Regions from separate parts of the Streptomyces sp. NBC_01077 genome, predicted to be linked through region 1. Evidence: riboswitches for the same ligand, from Rfam matches in the RefSeq annotation. Region 1 holds a riboswitch; the other holds the start of a gene.
The links. Region 1 has a riboswitch for glycine ahead of gcvP (aminomethyl-transferring glycine dehydrogenase). Riboswitches for the same ligand answer to the same signal wherever they lie in the genome.
Positions count from the first base shown of each region.

Region 2: linked by a shared signal. The riboswitch ahead of gcvT (glycine cleavage system aminomethyltransferase GcvT) and the one ahead of gcvP (aminomethyl-transferring glycine dehydrogenase) in region 1 are both predicted to bind glycine.

Region 1 covers NZ_CP108669.1:2,141,998-2,149,407, reverse strand. The annotation lists gene OG462_RS09560 (bifunctional nuclease family protein) at 1-474, shown strand; gene OG462_RS09555 (MerR family transcriptional regulator) at 667-1,326, shown strand; gene OG462_RS09550 (DNA polymerase IV) at 1,425-2,774, shown strand; gene OG462_RS09545 (PRC-barrel domain-containing protein) at 3,024-3,389, opposite strand; glycine riboswitch at 3,503-3,602, shown strand; gene gcvP (aminomethyl-transferring glycine dehydrogenase) at 3,780-6,665, shown strand; gene OG462_RS09535 (DUF5999 family protein) at 6,746-6,952, opposite strand; gene OG462_RS09530 (hypothetical protein) at 7,284-7,410, opposite strand, start outside.
Region 2 covers NZ_CP108669.1:6,646,370-6,653,779, reverse strand. The annotation lists gene OG462_RS30260 (enhanced serine sensitivity protein SseB) at 1-39, opposite strand, end outside; gene OG462_RS30255 (AAA family ATPase) at 174-836, opposite strand; glycine riboswitch at 989-1,088, shown strand; gene gcvT (glycine cleavage system aminomethyltransferase GcvT) at 1,248-2,372, shown strand; gene gcvH (glycine cleavage system protein GcvH) at 2,450-2,830, shown strand; gene glyA (serine hydroxymethyltransferase) at 2,863-4,131, shown strand; gene OG462_RS30235 (L-serine ammonia-lyase) at 4,296-5,666, shown strand; gene OG462_RS30230 (flavodoxin family protein) at 5,753-6,313, opposite strand; gene OG462_RS30225 (class I SAM-dependent methyltransferase) at 6,322-7,113, opposite strand; gene OG462_RS30220 (LuxR C-terminal-related transcriptional regulator) at 7,360-7,410, shown strand, end outside.

The DNA of each region.
Region 1 (7,410 bases):
GTGAACGAGCTCGACGTTGTGGGTGTCCGGGTGGAAATGCCCTCCAACCAGCCGATCGTGCTCCTGCGTGAAGTGGGAGGCGATCGGTACCTCCCCATCTGGATCGGACCGGGGGAGGCGACCGCGATCGCCTTCGCCCAGCAGGGGATGGCCCCTCCGCGGCCGCTGACGCACGACCTGTTCAAGGACGTGCTGGAAGCCGTGGGACAGGAACTCACCGAAGTCCGCATCACGGATCTGCGTGACGGGGTCTTCTACGCCGAGCTGGTCTTCGCCAGCGGCGTCGAGGTGAGCGCGCGGCCTTCGGACGCGATAGCCCTGGCCCTCCGGACCGGAACGCCGATCTACGGCAGTGACGGTGTGCTGGACGACGCCGGCATCGCGATTCCGGACGAGCAGGAGGACGAGGTGGAGAAGTTCCGCGAGTTCCTCGACCAGATCTCACCGGAGGATTTCGGGACCAACAGTCAGTGAGCCGAAGCGGCGCGGCCGCAGGCCGTTCGCGGGGTGCTGTCAGAGCATTCGAGTAGCCTTTCCCCGGCGAGAGAGACGGGAAACCACTCTCAGGGTGATTATCACTCGGCGTGCCGAGTGTGGCGATCGTTGACGCACCCCGAGTGACTGCCTACCTTCGTGTGGGCAGGTCAAGGACGGAGGGTCGGCGTGATGAGCAGCGCGGACGGTACGGCAGGGAGCTCGCTCGGACGCGTGTCCGGAGAGAGCGGTCCGTATCCGCTTCACGGGCGTGTGGGCGACTTCGGTGCGGACGCCGGTGCGGGGGCGGGTGCAGGACCGGGGGGCGTCTCCGGGGCGGCTCCGGGGGCGGCGGGCGAGGTGGTCGGCTACCGCGGCCCCACGGCCTGTGCGGCGGCCGGGATCACCTATCGCCAGTTGGACTACTGGGCGCGCACGGGGCTCGTGGAGCCTAGCGTGCGGCCCGCGTACGGGTCGGGGACCCAGCGGCTCTACAGCTTCCGCGACGTCGTCGTGCTGAAGATCGTCAAGCGTTTCCTCGACACCGGGGTGGCCCTGCAGAACATCCGGGCCGCGGTGCAGCACCTGCGCGCGCGGGGCTTCAGCGACCTGGAGCGGATGACGCTCATGAGCGACGGGGCCACGGTGTACGAGTGCTCCTCGCCTGACGAGGTCGTCGACCTGCTCCAGGGCGGTCAGGGTGTCTTCGGCATCGCCGTCGGCGTGGTCTGGCGGGACGTCGAGGCGGCGCTCTCGCAGCTGCACGGGGAGCGCGTCGACACGGGCGAGACGCTCGTGGGACACAACCCGGGGGACGAGCTGGCGCGACGGCGGCGGGACAAGGCGGTCTGAGGGCGGCGGTTCAGCAGCCCTCGGCTCCTGGGCCTGTGTGGTGCGGGGCGGCGTTGTCGTCAGTGGTGTTGTCAGTGGTGTGAGGCAGCATCGGACGTGTGAGAGCCGCGCCCACCATCCTGCATCTCGACATGGATGCCTTCTTCGCCGCCGCCGAGCAGGCGTCGAAGCCCAGCCTGCGCGGAAAGCCCGTGGTCGTCGGCGGTCTCGGTCCCCGGGGCGTGGTCGCCACCGCCTCGTACGAGGCGCGCCGCTTCGGAGTGCACTCGGCCATGCCCATGGGCCAGGCGCGGCGGCTCGCGCCGAACGCGGCCTACCTCGTCCCCCGCTTCTCCTTCTACCGCTCGATCAGCGAGCAGGTCATGGAGCTGCTCGGACGGCTCTCCCCGCTCGTGGAGCCGCTCAGCCTCGACGAGGCGTTCGTGGACCTGGAGGCCGGGGGCGTGGCCGACGACAGCGTGGGCGCGCGTGCGGCCGGTGAGCGGCTGCGGGTCGACATCCTGGCGACGACGGGACTCACGGGGTCCGTGGGGCTCGCCGGGTCCAAGATGATCGCGAAGATCGCCTCCGAGGAGGCCAAGCCCGACGGGCTCGTCCTGATCGAGCCCGGGACGGAGCGGGAGCTCCTCGGGCCGCGTTCGGTGCGGATCCTGCCCGGCGTGGGGCCGGCGACCGGGGAGCACCTGCGGCGGGCCGGGATGACTACCGTGTCCGACCTCGCGGAAGCGGGCGAGGACGAGCTCGTACGGCTCCTTGGGCGGGCGCACGGGGCCTCGCTGTACCGGATGGCCCAGGGGTACGACGATCGGCCCGTGGTGGCCGAGAGGGACGCCAAGTCGGTGTCGGTCGAGGACACCTTCGACGTGGACCTGCACGACCGGGTGCGGATCCGGGTCGAGGTGGAACGGCTCGCGGAGCGGTGCGTGGGGCGGCTGCGGGCGTCCGGGCACTCCGGGCGGACCATCGTCCTGAAGGTGCGGCGGTTCGACTTCTCGACGCTCACGCGGTCCGAGACGCTCCGGGGGCCCACGGATGATCCCGGTGTGGTGCGGGAGGCGGCGGCGCGGCTGCTCGAGGCGGTGGACACGACGGGCGGCGTGCGGTTGCTGGGGGTCGGGGTGAGCGGGCTCGCGGACTACACGCAGGAGGATCTGTTCGCTCAGGCGGAGGCGGGGGTCGCTGCCGCTTCGGTGGGTGACGTCGCCGCTGCTGAAGCCGTGGTCGCCGTCGAGCCTGCGGCCGCTGAGCCCGTGGAGCGGCACTGGGCGCCCGGGCACGACGTGCGGCACGCGGTGTACGGGGCCGGGTGGGTCCAGGGGAGCGGGGTCGGGCGCGTCACCGTGCGGTTCGAGGAGCCGGGGTCGGAACCGGGGCGGGTGAGGACGTTCGCGGTGGACGATCCCGAATTGGTGCCGGGGGAGGCGTTGCCGTTGGTGGGGCGGGGTTGAGTGCCGGTGCGGGTCTCCCGTGGGGGTGCGGCGGGGTTGGCGGGTGCGGGTTTCCCGTGGGGGTGCGGGTGGGTTGTGGTGCGCCCGGCCTGCGGCCGGGCTTGGGGTTCCCACCCGCACCACCCGTGCTGCTGAGAGGGCGGAGGTGCGGGTCTTCCCGTGGGGGTGGGGCGTCGGCGGGTGCGGGCGGGGCGGTGGCGCCCCGGCCCGGATTCCTCCTCGTGTCGCCCGTGTGGCTCCGCCCCGGCGCTACTGGCCTGCCAGGCGGCCGAAGTCTGTGTCCGGGGTGTCCGTGGGGGGTGGGGGGAGGGCGAGGCTGTAGTGGCGGTAGAGCTGGAGTTCCTGCTCAGGGGAGAGGTGGCGGCCCACGCCGAAGTCGGGGGCGTCCTTGATGAGGGCCCGCTCGTACGGGATGTGGAGTCCGTCCTCGACCAGCTCGCTCGGCTCCAGCGGGACGAAGGCGTCCCGGCTGAAGAGGCCGGTGCGGACCGCCGCCCATTCCGGTATGCCGGTCGCGTCGTCCAGGTACACCTCGTCCACGGTTCCGATCTTGTGTCCGTTCCGGTCGTACGCCTTGCGGCCGATCAGGCTGCGCGGATCGATATCGGTCTGCACGGTCCCTCCAACTGGTCGCAACTGCTCTACACCCCTACGAAAGTGCACAACTGGGATGTCGGCCACTTGAGCGATGGGAGCCGCAACCTCGCTGGTAGGCTGGCTGTGGCTGTCGACCCTGTGCGGGAGAGTCCCCCGGAGAAACCTTCCGGTGGGCGCCGAAGGAGCAAATCCTCCCCGGAATCTCTCAGGCCCCTGTACCGCGCGGACGAGGTCACTCTGGAAAGCAGAGCGGTGTCCGACGGCATGCGCTCTCACCGACGGTGAAAGCCGGCGTGCCGTGAGGCGTGCCGGTGAAACTCTCAGGTTGAGATGACAGAGGGGGAGGCCGTCCGGGTACCCGCGCCGTGGTGCCCCTCGCAGGTCGTGACGACCAGGAGGCCTCCGTACATGACCGCCAACCGCATTCCGCTCTCCGAACTCGAACAGGGCATCCCGTTCGAGCAGCGGCACATCGGGCCCGACGCCGAGGCGCGCGCCAAGATGCTCGCCCAGGTCGGCTACGGCTCCCTCGACGAGCTCACGGCCGCCGCGGTGCCGGACGTCATCAAGAACACCGAGGCCCTGGGCCTGCCGGCCGCGCGCACGGAGGCCGAGGTCCTGGCCGAGCTGCGTACGCTCGCCGACCGCAACCAGGTCCTCGCGCCCATGATCGGTCTCGGCTACTACGGGACCTTCACGCCGCCGGTGATCCTGCGGAACGTGATGGAGAATCCCGCCTGGTACACGGCGTACACGCCGTACCAGCCGGAGATCTCGCAGGGGCGTCTCGAGGCCCTGCTGAACTTCCAGACCGTCGTCGCCGACCTGACGGGGCTGCCGACCTCCGGGGCGTCCCTGCTCGACGAGGGCACCGCCGCCGCCGAGGCCATGGCGCTCTCCCGGCGCGTCGGCAAGGTCAAGAACGGCGTCTTCCTCATCGACGCCGACGCCCTGCCGCAGACGATCGCCGTCATCGAGACCCGCGCCGAGCCGACCGGTGTCGAGGTCGTCGTCGCGGACCTGAGCGCGGGCATTCCGGCCGAGATCGCCGAGCGCGGTGTCTTCGGCGTGCTCCTGCAGTACCCCGGCGCCTCCGGTGCCGTCCGCGACATCAAGCCGCTGATCGACGCCGCCCACGAGCTCGGCGCGATCGTCACCGTCGCCGCCGACCTGCTCGCGCTGACCCTGCTCACCTCGCCCGGCGAGCTGGGCGCGGACATCGCCGTCGGTACGACGCAGCGCTTCGGTGTTCCCATGGGCTTCGGCGGTCCCCACGCCGGTTACATGGCCGTCCAGGACAAGCACGCCCGCTCCCTGCCCGGCCGTCTGGTGGGCGTGTCCGTCGACGCCGACGGCAACCGCGCGTACCGCCTGGCCCTGCAGACCCGCGAGCAGCACATCCGCCGTGAGAAGGCCACCAGCAACATCTGTACCGCCCAGGTGCTGCTCGCGGTCATGGCCGGTATGTACGCCGTCTACCACGGCCCCGACGGCCTCAAGGGCATCGCGCAGCGCACCCACCGGTACGCCGCGATCCTCGCCGCCGGCCTCACCGCCGGGGGCGTGGAGCTCACCCAGGGTGCCTTCTTCGACACCCTCACCGCCCGTGTGCCCGGCAAGGCCGACGAGGTCGTGGCCGCCGCCCGCGAGGCCGGTGTGAACCTCTACCGCGTCGACGCCGACCACGTGTCGATGTCGTGCGACGAGACCACCGGGCGTGCCCAGCTCGCCGCCGTGTGGGGCGCCTTCGGTGTCACCGCCGACGTCGAGGCGCTGGACGCCGCCACCGAGGACACGCTGCCGGCCGGTCTGCTGCGCTCCGACGCGTACATGACCCACCCGGTCTTCCACGCGCACCGCTCCGAGACCTCGATGCTGCGCTACCTGCGCAAGCTCGCCGACCGCGACTACGCGCTCGACCGCGGCATGATCCCGCTCGGCTCCTGCACGATGAAGCTGAACGCGACGACCGAGATGGAGGCGGTGACCTGGCCCGAGTTCGGTCAGATGCACCCCTTCGCCCCGGTCGAGCAGGCGCAGGGCTACCTCACGCTCATCACCGAGCTGGAGGAGCGTCTCGCCGAGGTCACCGGCTACGACAAGGTGTCGATCCAGCCGAACGCCGGTTCGCAGGGCGAGCTGGCCGGTCTCCTCGCCGTCCGTGCCTACCACCGCGCCAACGGTGACGAGCAGCGCACCGTCTGCCTCATCCCGTCCTCCGCGCACGGCACCAACGCCGCCTCCGCGGTGATGGCCGGCATGAAGGTCGTCGTCGTGAAGACCGCCGACGACGGCGAGGTCGACGTCGCGGACCTGCGCGCCAAGATCGAGCAGTACCGCGACGAGCTGTCCGTGCTGATGATCACCTACCCGTCGACGCACGGCGTCTTCGAGGAGCACGTCGCCGACATCTGCGCCGAGGTGCACGAGGCCGGTGGCCAGGTGTACGTCGACGGTGCCAACCTGAACGCACTGGTCGGTCTGGCCAAGCCGGGGCACTTCGGCGGCGACGTCTCGCACCTGAACCTGCACAAGACCTTCTGCATCCCGCACGGCGGTGGCGGCCCGGGCGTCGGCCCGGTCGGTGTCCGCGCGCACCTCGCCCCGTACCTGCCGAACCACCCGCTCCAGCCCGCCGCGGGCCCGGAGACCGGCGTCGGCCCGATCTCGGCCGCCCCGTGGGGCTCCGCGGGCATCCTGCCGATCTCGTGGTCGTACGTGCGTCTGATGGGCGGCGAGGGCCTCAAGCGCGCCACCCAGGTCGCCGTCCTCGCGGCGAACTACATCGCCAAGCGCCTGGAGCCGCACTTCCCGGTGCTCTACACCGGCCCGGCCGGTCTGGTCGCCCACGAGTGCATCGTGGACCTGCGTCCGCTGTCCAAGGCGACGGGCGTCACGGTCGACGACATCGCGAAGCGCCTCATCGACTACGGCTTCCACGCGCCGACGATGTCGTTCCCGGTGGCCGGCACCCTGATGATCGAGCCGACCGAGTCCGAGGACCTGACCGAGCTGGACCGCTTCTGCGACACGATGATCGCGATCCGGGCCGAGATCGAGAAGGTCGCCTCGGGCCAGTGGCCCGCCGACGACAACCCGCTGCACAACGCCCCGCACACCGCGGCCGCGCTGGGCGGCGAGTGGAACCACGCGTACACGCGGGACGAGGCGGTCTTCCCGGCCGGTGTCTCCGCCGCGGACAAGTACTGGCCGCCGGTGCGCCGCATCGACGGTGCGTTCGGCGACCGGAACCTGGTCTGCTCCTGCCCGCCGCTGGACGAGTACGACAACTGAGCATGATGCGAGGGCCGGTGCGGAGTTTCTCTCCGGGCCGGCCCTCGGTGTTTCCCTCGTACGGCGCCGAGACCGCGTCCTCAGGCGGCGGTCGTCACCTGGCCCGCCGACAGCGGCCGGTGCGGGGCGATGATCTGCCCGTCCGGCAGCAGTTCACCGGTGTCCTCGAAGAGCAGGACGCCGTTGCACAGCAGGCTCCAGCCCTGTTCCGGGTGGTGTGCCGTCAGTCGGGCCGCCTCGCGGTCGGCGGAGTCGGCGGTGGGACAGGCAGGCTGGTGCTGGCACATGGGTGGGTTCTTTCGCTGCGTCGTGGTGGATGTCCTGCGGCTCTTCGCGCTCATCGCCGCCCCCGTCGGTCGGTTCGGTTCCGATCCCAGTCTTGCCCCATGGACGCTCTTCCGCAGGGATTCGCGGCAGCTCGTCCTTTCCTGGGAAGACGCATCACCCGCAGGGGCGGTTCAGGTCAACTGCACCGTCTTTTCGGGTGGTTCGGGGTGGTCCCAGCGGGCTAGTCCGTACGGGAGGGCTGTTCGGACGGCGCGTTCGGGCCGATCGCTCGGACAGCAGTGCGCCCCGTGACCCGGGTGGGTCACGGGGCGGCGACGCTCGTGCGGTGGATCAGGCGGGCGCCGCCGAGCCCAGGAGGGGCGGCGGCGCGAGGCGCGTGGTGAGCACGGGCAGGAGGTCGGCGACCTGGTACGGGCGGTACGCGGCGATCCCCGGCGGGGCGGGGGCCAGCGGCACC
Region 2 (7,410 bases), 4.5 Mb from region 1:
GACCTCTTCGAGCTCATTGCCCGGCCACGTCACGTCCACGGTCCCGTTTCCCCTTCTCGCACGGCCTGCCGCACCGGCCGCCCGGCAGCACCCTAACGCCGCCCCGGCACCGCCGTGGCCAAAAGAAAGGGTACGAGCGCCGGGCGGGGCGCCCCCGGGGGGAGGTGCCCGCCTCAGGCGGCCTCGCGGAAGCCGATCTTCCGCAGGGTGTCCGCCGCGTCCCGGTCGAGCAGGGTCACGGAGGCGCAGCCGTGCGGCAGGCGGCCGGCCTCGGCGGCCGCGACGAGCCGGGAGACGGCCCGCCGGTGCCGCGCGAAGGCGTAGGAGGAGACGCCGCGGCCGCGGGCCCGCTGGCCCTCGCGGGCGGTGTCCGGGGCGACGTCGAGGAGGACCAGGTGCAGGCCCCGGCCGCGACGGCGGGCCTCGCGGGCGAGCCAGCCCCGCACCCAGGACTGGGTGCCGCAGTCGTGCACGATCACTCCGGCGCCGGAGCGCAGGGCGCGGCGCAGCCCCGCGTAGTGCGCGAGCCGGACCAGCGGGCGGTAGACGGCGTACGGCAGGAGGCGGGGCATCCGGGCCTCCCAGTGCTCACGGGTGTCCTGCGAGTCGATGCCGGTGCCGTCGGCGGCGCGCTGCATGAGGGTGGACTTGCCGCTGCCGGGCAGGCCGGAGACGACGACCAGGTCGCCGGCCGCGAAGGTGAGGGCGCGGGGCCCCCGGCCGCCGCGCTCGCGGAGGTCGCGCAGGAGCCGGCCGCGGCCCCGGGTCCTGGCGCGGGCTCGCTGGGACGGTATGCCGGTACTCGGCGCGTATGCGCCGGTGTGCTGGAACCTCATCGCTTCTCCCCCTGCCCGGGCCTGGGAAGACCCTTGCCCACAAAGTGTAAAGAAGCGGTAATGGGACACAAGCGATGTGCCCCGCCGACCTCGCGTGCAATGATGTGCGCGCCAGGCGCGCACAGTCGCCACACAATCGCATACCGGCCGCTCGAATCCGCGCGGGAGAGTTCCGGACCGCCAGTCGTGTCCGGACGCCGAAGGAGCAAGACCCTCCCTTGAATCTCTCAGGCCCCGTACCGCGTGGATGAGGCAGATCTGAAAAGCGGGACACCCTGCTGTGTCCCCACCCAAGGTGCAAACCGAGGATGCCCTCGGTGAACCTCTCAGGTTCCATGACAGATGGGGAGGACGTCCTCGCCCGTCATGTGTTTCGTCACCGAACCGCCCTTGGGATCCGGGAGCCACCCCATGAGTACTGCCCCCCGTCTGACCGCCCTCGATGCGCTGCATCGTTCGCTGGGCGCGACCATGACCGACTTCGCGGGCTGGGACATGCCGCTGCGCTACGCCAGCGAGCGGGACGAGCACATCGCCGTCCGCACCAAGGCCGGCCTCTTCGACCTCTCCCACATGGGCGAGATCACCGTCACCGGCCCGCAGGCGGTCGAGCTCCTCGACCACGCCCTCGTCGGCAACATCTCCACGGTGGGCGTGGGCCGCGCCCGCTACACGATGATCTGCCAGGAGGACGGCGGGATCCTCGACGACCTGATCGTCTACCGCCTCGGCGAGACCGAGTACATGGTCGTCGCCAACGCCTCCAACGCGCAGATCGTCCTGGACGCGCTCGTGGCCCGCTCCGGCGGCTTCGACGCCGAGGTCCGCGACGACCGTGACGCGTACGCCCTGATCGCGGTCCAGGGCCCGGAGTCCCCCGGCATCCTGAAGTCGCTCACCGACGCCGACCTGGACGGCCTGAAGTACTACGCCGGCCTGCCCGGCACGGTCGCGGGTGTGCCGGCGCTGATCGCCCGTACCGGCTACACCGGCGAGGACGGCTTCGAGCTGTTCCTGAAGCCCGAGCACGCCGAGGGCGTGTGGAAGGCGCTGACCGAGGCGGGCGCCCCGGTCGGTCTGATCCCCTGCGGCCTGTCCTGCCGTGACACGCTCCGCCTGGAGGCGGGCATGCCGCTGTACGGCCACGAGCTGACCACCGCGCTCACCCCCTTCGACGCCGGTCTCGGCCGGGTCGTCAAGTTCGAGAAGACGACCAACGAGGGCCGCTTCGTCGGCCGTGAGGCGCTCGAGAAGGCCGCCGAGCGCGCCGAGACCGCCCCGCCGCGCAAGCTCGTCGGCCTGATCGCCGAGGGCCGCCGGGTCCCGCGCGCCGGCTTCTCCGTCGTCAAGGACGGCGAGGTCATCGGCGAGGTGACCTCCGGCGCCCCGTCCCCGACCCTCGGAAAGCCGATCGCGATCGCGTACGTGGACGCGGCGCACGCCACGCCCGGTACCGAGGGTGTAGGTGTGGACATCCGCGGCACCCACGAGCCGTACGAGGTCGTGGCGCTGCCGTTCTACAAGCGCCAGAAGTGACGCAGTCGTCTCATCCCGGGTCTCATCCCGCGAGACCCACGTTCATCAGTACTCCCCCGATCCAGGAGAATCAGGCCATGAGCAACCCCCAGCAGCTGCGCTACACCAAGGAGCACGAGTGGCTGTCGGACGCCGAGGGCGGCGTCGCGACCGTCGGCATCACGGAGTTCGCCGCCAACGCGCTCGGTGACGTCGTCTACGCCCAGCTCCCCGAGGTCGGCTCCACGGTCACCGCGGGCGAGACCTGCGGCGAGCTGGAGTCGACGAAGTCCGTCAGCGACCTGTACTCCCCCGTGACGGGTGAGGTCGTCGACGCCAACCAGGACGTGGTGGACGACCCGTCGCTGGTGAACACGGCTCCGTTCGAGGGTGGCTGGCTGTTCAAGGTGCGCGTCGCGGGTGAGCCGGACGAGCTGCTCACCGCCGACGAGTACACCGCGTTCTCCGCCGGGAACTGAGACCGGACCCGAGACCCCTTAGGGATCGATTCATGTCGCTTCTGAACACTCCCCTCCACGAGCTGGACCCGGACGTCGCCGCCGCCGTCGACGCCGAGCTCCGCCGCCAGCAGTCCACCCTCGAGATGATCGCCTCGGAGAACTTCGCTCCCGTCGCCGTCATGGAGGCGCAGGGCTCCGTCCTCACCAACAAGTACGCCGAGGGCTACCCGGGCCGCCGCTACTACGGTGGCTGCGAGCACGTCGACGTCGCCGAGCAGATCGCGATCGACCGGATCAAGGACCTGTTCGGCGCCGAGTACGCCAACGTCCAGCCGCACTCCGGCGCCTCCGCGAACCAGGCCGCCCTCTTCGCGATCGCCCAGCCCGGCGACACGATCCTGGGTCTGGACCTGGCGCACGGCGGCCACCTCACCCACGGCATGCGCCTGAACTTCTCGGGCAAGCAGTTCAACGTGGTCGCGTACCACGTGGACGAGGCCGGCCTGGTCGACATGGCCGAGGTCGAGCGCCTCGCCAAGGAGCACCGCCCGAAGGTGATCATCGCGGGCTGGTCCGCCTACCCGCGTCAGCTGGACTTCGCCGAGTTCCGCCGGATCGCCGACGAGGTCGAGGCCTACCTGTGGGTCGACATGGCCCACTTCGCGGGTCTGGTCGCGGCCGGTCTGCACCCGAACCCGGTCGAGTACGCGGACGTGGTGACCTCCACCACGCACAAGACGCTCGGCGGCCCCCGCGGCGGCATCATCCTGGCGAAGAAGGAGTTCGCGAAGAAGCTGAACTCCTCGGTCTTCCCCGGCTTCCAGGGCGGCCCCCTGGAGCACGTGATCGCGGCCAAGGCCGTCTCCTTCAAGGTCGCGGCCTCGGAGGAGTTCAAGGAGCGCCAGCAGCGCACCCTGGACGGCGCCCGCATCATCGCCGAGCGTCTGGTCCAGGACGACGTCACCGCGCACGGTGTCTCCGTCCTGTCCGGCGGCACGGACGTGCACCTGCTCCTCGTCGACCTGCGCGACAGCGAGCTGGACGGCCAGCAGGCCGAGGACCGTCTCCACGAGGTCGGCATCACGGTCAACCGGAACGCCGTTCCGAACGACCCGCGCCCGCCGATGGTCACCTCGGGTCTGCGCATCGGTACGCCGGCGCTCGCGACCCGCGGCTTCCAGGCCGAGGACTTCACCGAGGTCGGCGACATCATCGCGGAGACCCTGAAGCCCGGCTTCGACGCCGACAAGGCCGCATCGCTGAAGGCCCGGGTGACCGCGCTCGCCGACAAGCACCCGCTGTACCCCGGCCTGAAGTAATTTCGTACGCTTTTGTTCGTATGAACCTTCGGGGCATCGCGCACACTGGACAGTGAGCGCGGTGCCCCACCCCATGTCTTCGCGCGCCTCCGCACGCGTTTCTGCACGCTTTTCTGCTCCACCCCGGCAGACAACGGCGTCTAGCCCCCACAAGGAGTCCTTCCGTGGCCATCTCGGTCTTCGACCTGTTCTCGATCGGCATCGGCCCGTCGAGCTCCCACACGGTGGGACCGATGCGAGCGGCCCGGATGTTCGCCCGCCGCCTGAAGAACGAGGGCCTGCTCGCCCACACCGCGAAGGTGCGGGCGGAGCTGTACGGCTCCCTCGGCGCGACCGGCCACGGCCACGGCACCCCGAAGGCGGTCCTGCTGGGTCTTGAGGGCAGCTCGCCGCGCACGGTGAACGTCGAGACGGCGGACGACGAGGTCGAGCGGATCAAGTCGAGCGGCCGGATCAACCTGCTCGGCGCGCACGAGATCCCCTTCGACTTCGACGCCGACCTGATCCTGCACCGGCGCAAGGCGCTCCCGTACCACGCCAACGGGATGACGATCTTCGCGTACGACGCGGAGGGCGGCCTCGTCCTGGAGAAGACGTACTACTCGGTCGGCGGCGGCTTCGTCGTCGACGAGGACGCCGTCCAGGGCGAGAACCCGATCGTCCCCGACGACACCGTCCTGAAGTACCCCTTCCGCACCGGCGACGAGCTGCTGCGCCTGGCGAAGGAGACCGGCCTGTCGATCTCCGCGCTGATGCTGGAGAACGAGAAGGCCTGGCGCACCGAGGACGAGATCCGTGCGGGCCTGCTGGAGATCTGGCGGGTCATGCAGTCCTGCGTCTCGCGCGGCATGTCCCGCGAGGGCATCCTGCCCGGCGGCCTGAAGGTCCGCCGGCGCGCCGCGAACTCGGCCCGCAAGCTGCGCTCCGAGGGCAACCCCGCGGCCCACTCCATGGAGTGGATCACCCTCTACGCGATGGCCGTGAACGAGGAGAACGCGGCGGGCGGCCGGGTGGTCACCGCCCCGACGAACGGCGCGGCCGGCATCATCCCCGCCGTCCTGCACTACTACATGAACTTCGTGCCCGGCGCCGACGACGAGGGCATCGTCCGCTTCATGCTGGCCGCCGGCGCGGTCGGCATGCTCTTCAAGGAGAACGCCTCCATCTCCGGCGCCGAGGTCGGCTGCCAGGGCGAGGTCGGCTCGGCCTGCTCGATGGCGGCGGGCGCGCTCGCCGAGGTCCTGGGCGGCACCCCGGAGCAGGTGGAGAACGCGGCCGAGATCGGCATGGAGCACAACCTGGGCCTGACCTGCGACCCGGTCGGCGGTCTGGTCCAGATCCCGTGCATCGAGCGCAACGGCATGGCGGCGGTCAAGGCCGTCACGGCGGCGAAGATGTCGATGCGCGGCGACGGCAGCCACCTGGTCTCCCTCGACAAGGTCATCAAGACCATGAAGGAGACGGGCGCGGACATGAGCGTGAAGTACAAGGAGACGGCGCGCGGCGGCCTGGCCGTCAACATCATCGAGTGCTGAGCGGCGCGGCCCGAGCGGCGCGGGCGGCCTGAGCCGTCTGTGCCGACGCGGACGACGGGCCCGGTGGTCGCGGGCCCGCCGTCCGGTCAGTGGCCGACGTCGAAGAAGGCCGCCGCGCGGTCCAGTGCCGCCGGGTCGGCCTCGATGTCGCCGGGCCGGTGCGCGCGGGCCAGCAGTGCGCCCCGCCACTCCATGCCGAGGTAGTCGGCGGTCCGCCGGAGCATGCCCGTGAGGGGTTCGGCGTCCGTGTCGTCACCGCGGGCGTAGGCCGTGACGGCCCACAGGTTCTTGCCCCGCATCCGGTCCCGGAACGAGACGTCCGGCAGGCCGCTCCAGCGGGCCCAGTAGTCGAGGTACAGCTTGGTGGCGGCGGAGACGCTGTACCAGTGCAGCGGTGACGCGACGACGATGTCCGTGCTGTCCAGCGTCGCGTCGAGCAGCACCTTCTCGGGGCCGGACGGGACCGGTCCGGCGGGCTGGGCGGGCAGCGGGAGGGTGCTCAGGTCCAGCCAGCTGCCGGTGACGTCCGGCGGGAGGCCCTCGGCGGCGTAGCGGGCCAGGGTCTCGGTGTTCCCGCCGCCGCGGGGGCTGCCCAGGACGAAGGCGAAGCTCCTGCTCCGTACCGAGGCGAGGGTGGCGGTCGTCACGGCGGTGTTCACCGCTCGGCGACGAGCCGCAGATGCTCCTGGGCGTCACTCAGGAGCTGGGCCGAGTAGTCGATGGCGCCGCCGGTGCCGGCGTAGCGCCGCTTCTGCTCGCCGGAGGTGCGGCGCAGGATGGTGACGCTGTTCTGCATCAGCTTCTGCGACTCGAGCAGGCTGACGACCTCCAGCTCGCCCGGGTGGCGCTGCTGGAACTTGGCTATGTAGCGGCGGACGGCGTCGCCCTCCGGGTAGGTCATCAGGTAGTGCATGACGATGAGGCCGCCGTCGGGGTCGATCAGGTCCCAGAAGTGGTCGAAGAACCACAGGCACTCCCAGGCGTCCACCCAGGCGAAGTCGATCGGGGCGAAGTCCTCGGGCAGCTTGTCGAGGGAGTCCTTCAGGTCGGCGTTGACGACGGTGACCCGGTCGTCGAGGCCGAGCTCGGTGAGCACCTCGCGCACCCGGCCGGCCGAGGAGTCGGCGATCGACAGGTTGTCGACGGCGGCGAGGCGGGGCCGGTACGGCTCCAGGTGCAGCGAGGGGGTCACGAGCGGCGGCTCGGCGAGCAGCCAGGCGTCGTCGAGGTCCCGGCCCGCGTCGAGGTGTTCCCGGGTCTTCGCGGCGAGGGCCAGGGATTCGGCGGCGACCGCCTGCTCCGCCTCCGCGAGCGCGGCGGCGAGGAAGGGGGTCGTGTATCCCATTCCCACTTCCAATACGCGGTGCGGACGCAGCAGTTGGACGAGGTTCGCGAGAAGCGGGCCGACGACCTCGGTGCCCATTCCGGGCACGGACAGCCTGGCCACTGCCGAACGGAACTCTTCACTGTGAATCGAATGAGGCATTTCCATCCCTTGTAAATACGGTGTCGAACCGAATCGGAGAGGCCCGCTCATCGTTTCCGGCGGCAGGTTGCCGCAACAACGGCCTGCCCTAACATGTATGCGCAGCGCATGATCACGCAGGGGGGCAAATTGTTGCAAACAGGATGTGCTACCACGCCGTGCGGACCCGGTCTGTGCGAGAGCGGACTACGTCGTTACGAGAGCGCCGTGGCCGCGGGTTCGGTGCCGGCCGACCCGCCCGTCCACTGCGCGGCGGAG